Linked DNA regions of Actinocorallia herbida. The protein of the gene in region 2 interacts with the protein of the main gene of each other region in a pairwise test. Links are inferred from orthologs where the notes say so. Each region holds a gene or a part of one and is shown on either strand. Other genes may lie near its edges.

Region 1 (3,678 bases), 1.8 Mb from region 2 along the record:
GACCCCGCGCCGCAAGAGGCACCACGCCCGCACCCACCAGGCGGTCGACGCGCTCGCGGTGCACTCCTGGCAGACCCGGCTGGACGAAGCCGAGATCGGCCTCGCCGAGTACTTCCTGGCCGCCCGCCTGCGCCGGTACGGCTACCCGCTCGGCGACGCCCCGCGCCCGTCGGCCAAGGCGGTCACCCACTACCTGGCGACGGCCGCGGCGATGCGGCGCAGCCGGATGGCCCGGGAGGCCAAGGACGCGGTGCGCAGGCTGCGCGAACACGGCGACCTGGCCTGCCGGCTCGACCAGGACGTGCTGGTGCTCGGCCGCTGACGTCACCAGGCCCGCTGTGGGCCGTACAGACCGCGGGACAGTCCCCGGGAACACCGGAGGGGGCCGGACGGATCCGGCCCCCTCCTTGGCGTTCAGGCCCGTGCAGCGCCACTGTCGGCGCCGCGGAGCCGCCTTCTCAGGCCGCGCCGCCCGACTCGGCCGGGGCGTTGGCGCCCGAGACCGCCGCGACGCCCTGGTCCAGGCCGTAGCGGGCGATCGCCTGCTGGAGCACCTCGTGCTTCAGCTCGCCGCGCTTCACCAGGCGGGTGAGCACCTGGAGCACGATCGACTGGGCGTCGACGTGGAAGAAGCGGCGGGCCGCGGCGCGGGTGTCGGAGAACCCGAACCCGTCGGTGCCGAGCGAGGTGAAGTCACCCGGGACCCACGGCGCGATCTGGTCCTGCACCGCGCGCATGAAGTCGCTGACCGCGACGATCGGGCCCGGGACGTCGGCCAGGCGCCGCGTCACGAACGGGATCAGCTGCTCGCGCTCGGGGTTGAGCAGGTTGAAGGTGTCGCAGTTCATCGCCTCGCGGCGCAGCTCGGTCCAGGACGGCACCGACCACAGGTCCGCCGACACGCCCCAGTCCTCGGCGAGGATCCGCTGGGCCTCGACGCCCCAGGGCCCGGCCACGCCGGACGAGAGGATCTGCGCCTTGGGCGCCTCCGACCCGAGGTCCGGTCCGTCGGCGAACTTGTACAGGCCGCGCAGCAGGTCCTTGACGTCCAGGCCGGCCGGCTCGACGGGCTGTACGTAAGGCTCGTTGTACAGCGTCAGGTAGTAGTTGATGTCCTCGCCCAGCGGGTGCTCGGGGGTCGCCGAGTACATCCTGCGGAGCGCGTCCTTGACGATGTGCGACAGCTCGAACGACCAGGACGGGTCGTAGCTGACCGTCGCCGGGTTGGTCGAGGCCAGCAGGTGCGAGTGCCCGTCGGCGTGCTGGAGGCCCTCGCCCGTCAGGGTCGTGCGGCCCGCGGTGGCGCCCAGCATGAACCCGCGGCCCATCTGGTCGGCCATCGCCCACATCTGGTCGCCGGTCCGCTGCCACCCGAACATCGAGTAGAAGATGTAGATCGGGATCATGTGCTCGCCGTGCGTGGCGTAGGCCGTGCTGGAGGCGATCAGCGACGCCATGGAGCCGGCCTCGGAGATGCCCTCGTGCAGGATCTGGCCCTGCTCGGACTCCTTGTAGGACAGCATCAGCTTGCGGTCGGCCGACTCGTACGTCTGCCCGTGCGGCGAGTAGATCTTCGCCGTCGGGAACATCGCGTCCATGCCGAAGGTGCGGGCCTCGTCCGGAATGATCGGCACGAAGCGCTGGCCGATGTTCTTGTCCTTCATGAGGTCCTTGAGCAGGCGGACGAAGGCCATGGTGGTGGCCACCGACTGCTTGCCCGAGCCCTTGCGCAGCTCGTCGTACGGCGCGTCGCCGGGCAGGGTGAGCGGCTTGGCGCGGTTGATCCGCTTCGGCAGGAAGCCGCCCAGCGCGGCACGGCGCTCCTGCATGTACTGGATCTCTTCGGAGTCCTGGCCCGGGTGGTAGTAGGGCGGGAGGTCGGCCTCGAGGGCCGAGTCCGGGATGTCCAGGTAGAGACGGTCCCGGAACTCCTTGAGCTCGTTCTTGGTGAGCTTCTTCATCTGGTGGCTGGACATGCGGGCCTCGAAGTCGGGTCCGAGGGTCCAGCCCTTGATGGTGTGCGTCAGGATCACGGTCGGCTGGCCGACGTGCTCACGCGCTGCCTTGAAGGCGGCGAAGAGCTTGCGGTAGTCGTGGCCGCCGCGCGAGAGCTTGGTGAGGTCGTCGTCGCTCAGGTGCTCGACGATCTTGCGCAGCCGGGGGTCGTCACCGAAGAACTGCTCGCGCGTGTAGGCGCCGGGCTCGACGGTGAAGGTCTGCATCTGGCCGTCGGGGGTGTTGTTCATCTTGTTGACGAGCACACCGTCCACGTCCTTGGCCAGCAACGGGTCCCAGTCGCGGCCCCAGATGACCTTGATGACGTTCCAGCCGGCGCCGCGGAAGTAGGACTCCAGCTCCTGGATGATCTTCCCGTTGCCCCGGACCGGCCCGTCGAGCCGCTGGAGGTTGCAGTTGATCACGAAGGTGAGGTTGTCCAGCTCCTCGCGGGCGGCGAGGCCGATCGCGCCGAGCGACTCGGGCTCGTCCATCTCGCCGTCGCCCAGGAAGGCCCAGACGTGCGAGCGGGAGGTGTCCTTGAGCTCGCGCGAGAGCAGGTAGCGGTTGAACCGCGCCTGGTAGATCGAGTCGATGGCGGTGAGGCCCATCGAGACGGTCGGGAACTCCCAGAAGTCGGGCATGAGCCGCGGGTGCGGGTACGACGACAGACCGCCGCCGGGGTGCGAGACCTCCTGGCGGAACCCGTCGAGCTGCTGCTCGCTCAGTCGGCCCTCGAGGAACGCGCGCGCGTACACGCCCGGGGCCGCGTGGCCCTGGATGAACACCTGGTCACCGGACTCGCCGTGGTCCTTGCCGCGGAAGAAGTGGTTGAAGCCGACCTCGTAGAGGGAGGCGGCCGAGGCATAGGTGGCGATATGGCCGCCGACACTCAGCTCCGGACGGTTCGCCCGGGAGACCATGATCGCGGCATTCCACCGGATATAGGCCCGGATGCGACGCTCGATGTGCTCGTCGCCGGGGAACCAGGGCTCCTTCTCCGGGGGGATGGTGTTGATGTAGTCGGTGCTGCGCAGGCCGGGCACCCCGACCTGCTGTTCCCTGGCTCGCTCAAGCAGCTTGAGCATCACATAGCGGGCCCTGGTACGGCCCTCGGTCTTGATGACCGTGTCCAGTGATTCGAGCCACTCCCTGGTCTCGTCCGGGTTGATGTCCGGGAGCTGGCTCGGCAGGCCGTCGCTAATGATCGAGAAGCGTTGGCGTCCGGAAGGCACTGGTGTCCCCTTGTCACGCGGGTACATCGGCTGTTTGTCGACGTTCAGTGCCCATCCTGCCGCCGCCGGAGCGCCATCGCATCTCTACTGCCCGGTAACAAGACGCAGGTCACAGCACTGTCAGACCCCATGTTAGGCCGGTCAGGGTGCAGGTAAACACACCGTGTCGGCGCTGCGTGACGAGAAAGCGGCAAAGCCTTCCCCGGCCCGTATTGGTCTACACCTGTGATGATCCTCTCATGAAGACGACTCTCCTCTCGGTGACCACCGGACGCCGCGACACCGTTCACGACATCACCGGCGAATGCCGCGATTTCATCAGCGGCGAAGGCGACGGGCTCCTGCACGTCTTCGTCCCGCACGCGACCGCCGGGATCGCGGTCCTCGAACTCGGCGCCGGCAGCGACGACGACCTGCTCGCCGCGCTCCGCGACCTGCTCCCGGCCGA
Region 2 (3,099 bases):
AGGAGCACGGAAGCCGTCCTGCGGTAGCCGCGCATCCAGCCGAGCTGCACGGCGCAGACGGCGACGAGCAGGACGACCGCGTAAGGCATCAGGTACAGCGGCGTCTGCAAGAGCCCCTTGAAGCAGAACCCCACAAGGACGGTGGCCAGCAGCACCACCGAAAGCCGTGCGGACGCACGGTCGACGGACGGGAGCGCCCCCTCCGTGACGGGAGCGGACGCCTCCACCGTGAACCGGCCGTCGGCGCCCAGCTCCGAGGTAAGGGTCCCGCCCGCCTTCCGGAGCCGTTCCGCGAGCCCGTCGAGGGCGCTCGCGGGCCTTTCCGCGGCGCGGACGCCGTCGTCGCTCACCCGCAGGACGACGCGACCGTCGCGGTGCTCGGTCTCGATGGCGCAGACCCGGGCGGTGCCCTCGGCGACCACCCGGGTGACCGCCTCGCGCAAGGCGGCGGCCAAGAGGGACCCGGTCGCGCCGAGCGGCTCGGTGTGGCCCACGCCGACCCGCGCCTCGATGCCCGCGGCGGCGAGCAGCGTCCGGGCCGCGGACACCTCGGGGGCCAGTGAGAGGCCGCGGAACTCCGCGGCCGTCGTGCGGACCGCCGCGAGGGCGGCACGCGCGTCGGCGAGCAGCGCGCCGAGCGAGGCCGCGGTCGGCCCGGGCCGCGCCGCCTCCCGCGCGAGTGCCGCGAGCCCGGCGTCGAGCCGTCCGCGCAGCTCTTCGGCGATGCGCAGGCGCTCCTCCGCGGCGGCGTTGCCGGCCGCGGTCAGCCGGGCCGCCGCGACCGCCTCGACCTGGGCGGCGAGGCGGGTCAGCCCGTAGACGACGAGGGCCATGATCGCCGCGGTGACCGCCGAGTCCAGCGCGGTGGCGCCGACGCCGCTGCGCAGGGCCGCCACGGGGAAGGCGGCGGAGGCCATCAGCAGCGCCCCGGCCTTCGCCGCGCGGCCTTCGGTGAGCAGCAGGGAACCCGCGAGGAGGCCGAAGAGTCCCACGGAAACGTCGAGGCAAAGCACGGCGGTGAAGGTGAGGACCACCTGGAGCGCCAAGGGCACCGGCCCCGGCCATCGGTAGAGCACGTGCCGTAGTTGGAGCACGAAGAGCGCCAGCACGGCGGCGATGGCGAGCGCGGCGCCCCACGCGCCCGGTGCGCGGCTCGGGGCGGCCAGCACATAGACGGCGCAGAAGCTCAGCAGCACCAGGACGACGGTCACCCGCGCGGAAGCCGCGGCACCGCCGACACGTCCCCTGAAAGCCACTGGATCCCGACATCCCCCCACGAGCGCAGGAGGATCCTAGCCCTGCCCCGTCAGGCGAAGGAACGGTCGCGGATGAGCTTGCGGGCGACCTCCGGATCGGTGGGGCCGAGGCCGAAGGACGGGCAGTCCTGAGCGAGGGGGCAGGCCCCGCAGGCGGGCCGACGGGCGTGGCAGCGACGCCGCCCGTGCCAGATCAGCCGGTGCGACAGGAGCGTCCAGTCCTTCTTCGGGAACATCCCGGCGATCTCGGCCTCGACCTTGACCGGATCGTCCTCCTCCGTCCACCCGAACCGCCGCACGACCCGCCCGAAATGCGTGTCCACCGTCAGCCCCGGCGCCCCGAACGCGTCGCCGAGGACCACGTTGGCGGTCTTGCGTCCGACACCGGGGAGGGTGACGAGGTCGGCGAGGCGGCCCGGGACCTCGCCGTCGAACCTGTCGCGGATCGCCGCGGAGAGGCCCATGATCGACTTGGTCTTGGCGCGGAAGAAACCGGTCGGCTTGATGATCGTCTCGACGTCCTCGGGGTCGGCGGCCGCGAGATCGTCCGGGGTCGGATACTTGGCGAACAGCGCGGGGGTGGTCAGGTTCACCCGGGAGTCCGTCGTCTGGGCCGACATCACCGTGGCCACCAGGAGCTGGAACGGGTTCGTGAAGTTCAGCTCGCAGTGCGCGTCCGGGTAGGTCGCGCCCAGCGTCCGGTTCATCCGCCGGGCGCGCCGTACGAGGCCGAGCCGTGTCTCGTCCTGGAACCGCTTCGCCCTCTGCCGGGAGGTCACCTGCGTCGCCATAGCGCCAGGGTAGGACCTCCGGCCCTGTCCCTGCGCCTTCTCCAGGGAGCCGCGGCTCAGGCGGCGAGCGTCCGGTCCTGCGGCACGAACCCGCCTCGCGGCCCGGACTCGGCGCCGGCGGATCGGCGGGGCGGCGCCCAGGAGACCTCGGCCCTCCCCGCACAGGAATCGCGCGGCGGTGGCGGCCGCGCCCGCAAGGGAACGTGATCATCGGCCTTCCGGTCAGCCCAGGGCGGTGCGCAGAGCCGTGAACGCGACCTTGGGGTCGGTGAGGCCGTGGTACATCGGCGGGATGGGCCTGGTGATCCCGTAGTGGTGGTAGACGGCGATCATGGCGGTGCGCACGGAGTACTCCACAGTGAAGACGACGCCTTCGGGGACCTCCGTGAACTGGCCCAGGAACGCGTAGTTCTGCGCGCCCTTCGGGATCACGTACGGACGGTCGCGCACGGCCCGTGGCATGAACTGGGAATCGATGTAGGGCATCTGGACCGTCGTGATCCGCGTCGTCCGGCGCACCTCGTCGGCGATGTCGTCGAAGCCGAGGTGGCCGAGCAGCTCGTCGAGGACCTCCGCGCCCGTGCAGTCGTCCATGGCCTTGCCCACGTAGTCGCCGGGACGGTCGCCGAACAGGCTGTAACCCCACAGCGTGTACGTGTCCGGGTCCTGGTCCCGGAAGTGCGGCTGCGCGGGGACCACGATGGACAGCAGCCAGGACGAGTCCTTCCACGTCACCAGAGCGCCCGAGCCGGGGACGTTGCCCGTGTAGGCGGTGATGCGGTCGAGCAGAGCGGGGCCGTGCAAGGTGAGGGTGAAGGACTCCCACTTGCTTTCGTCCACCGAGGAGCTGAACGCCTGGGGACGACCGAAGTCGGGGGCCTTGGCGGCGAGCCGCTCCCACAGCCGCCACGATCCGTCGCGCTTGTCCCGGATCAACTCCGGCACGGTGTCCCGGTCGCCGTAGGCGGTGTCGGCGGTCATCGAGCCGAGGGTGAGGAACACCCTGTCGGCGGGGTCCACCTCGATCAGAGCGGTCTCGCCTCCGCGCGTCA

The links.
Region 1: the proteins of nth (region 2) and aceE interact in binary tests that used the Escherichia coli proteins (3 or more experiments, as listed by UniProt). The link is inferred for Actinocorallia herbida from one-to-one orthologs.

What each region holds. Positions count from the first base shown.
Region 1 is NZ_RJKE01000001.1:7,593,972-7,597,649, forward strand. The notes cover bases 259-3,624. They hold aceE (pyruvate dehydrogenase (acetyl-transferring), homodimeric type), read right to left. Parts: upstream 3,231-3,624; coding sequence 459-3,230; downstream 259-458. Other genes in these bases: EDD29_RS34615 (sulfotransferase family protein), read left to right, coding at 259-322; EDD29_RS34625 (secondary thiamine-phosphate synthase enzyme YjbQ), read left to right, coding at 3,470-3,624. Also shown: more of EDD29_RS34615, read left to right, coding at 1-258; more of EDD29_RS34625, read left to right, coding at 3,625-3,678. UniProt on the Escherichia coli protein: Component of the pyruvate dehydrogenase (PDH) complex, that catalyzes the overall conversion of pyruvate to acetyl-CoA and CO(2).
Region 2 is NZ_RJKE01000001.1:9,349,401-9,352,499, reverse strand. Bases 178-2,964 are described here. They hold nth (endonuclease III), read right to left. Parts: upstream 2,048-2,964; coding sequence 1,307-2,047; downstream 178-1,306. Other genes in these bases: EDD29_RS42665 (oleate hydratase), read right to left, coding at 2,270-2,964; EDD29_RS42675 (histidine kinase), read right to left, coding at 178-1,211. In the rest of the region: more of EDD29_RS42675, read right to left, coding at 1-177; more of EDD29_RS42665, read right to left, coding at 2,965-3,099. UniProt on the Escherichia coli protein: DNA repair enzyme that has both DNA N-glycosylase activity and AP-lyase activity. The DNA N-glycosylase activity releases various damaged pyrimidines from DNA by cleaving the N-glycosidic bond, leaving an AP (apurinic/apyrimidinic) site.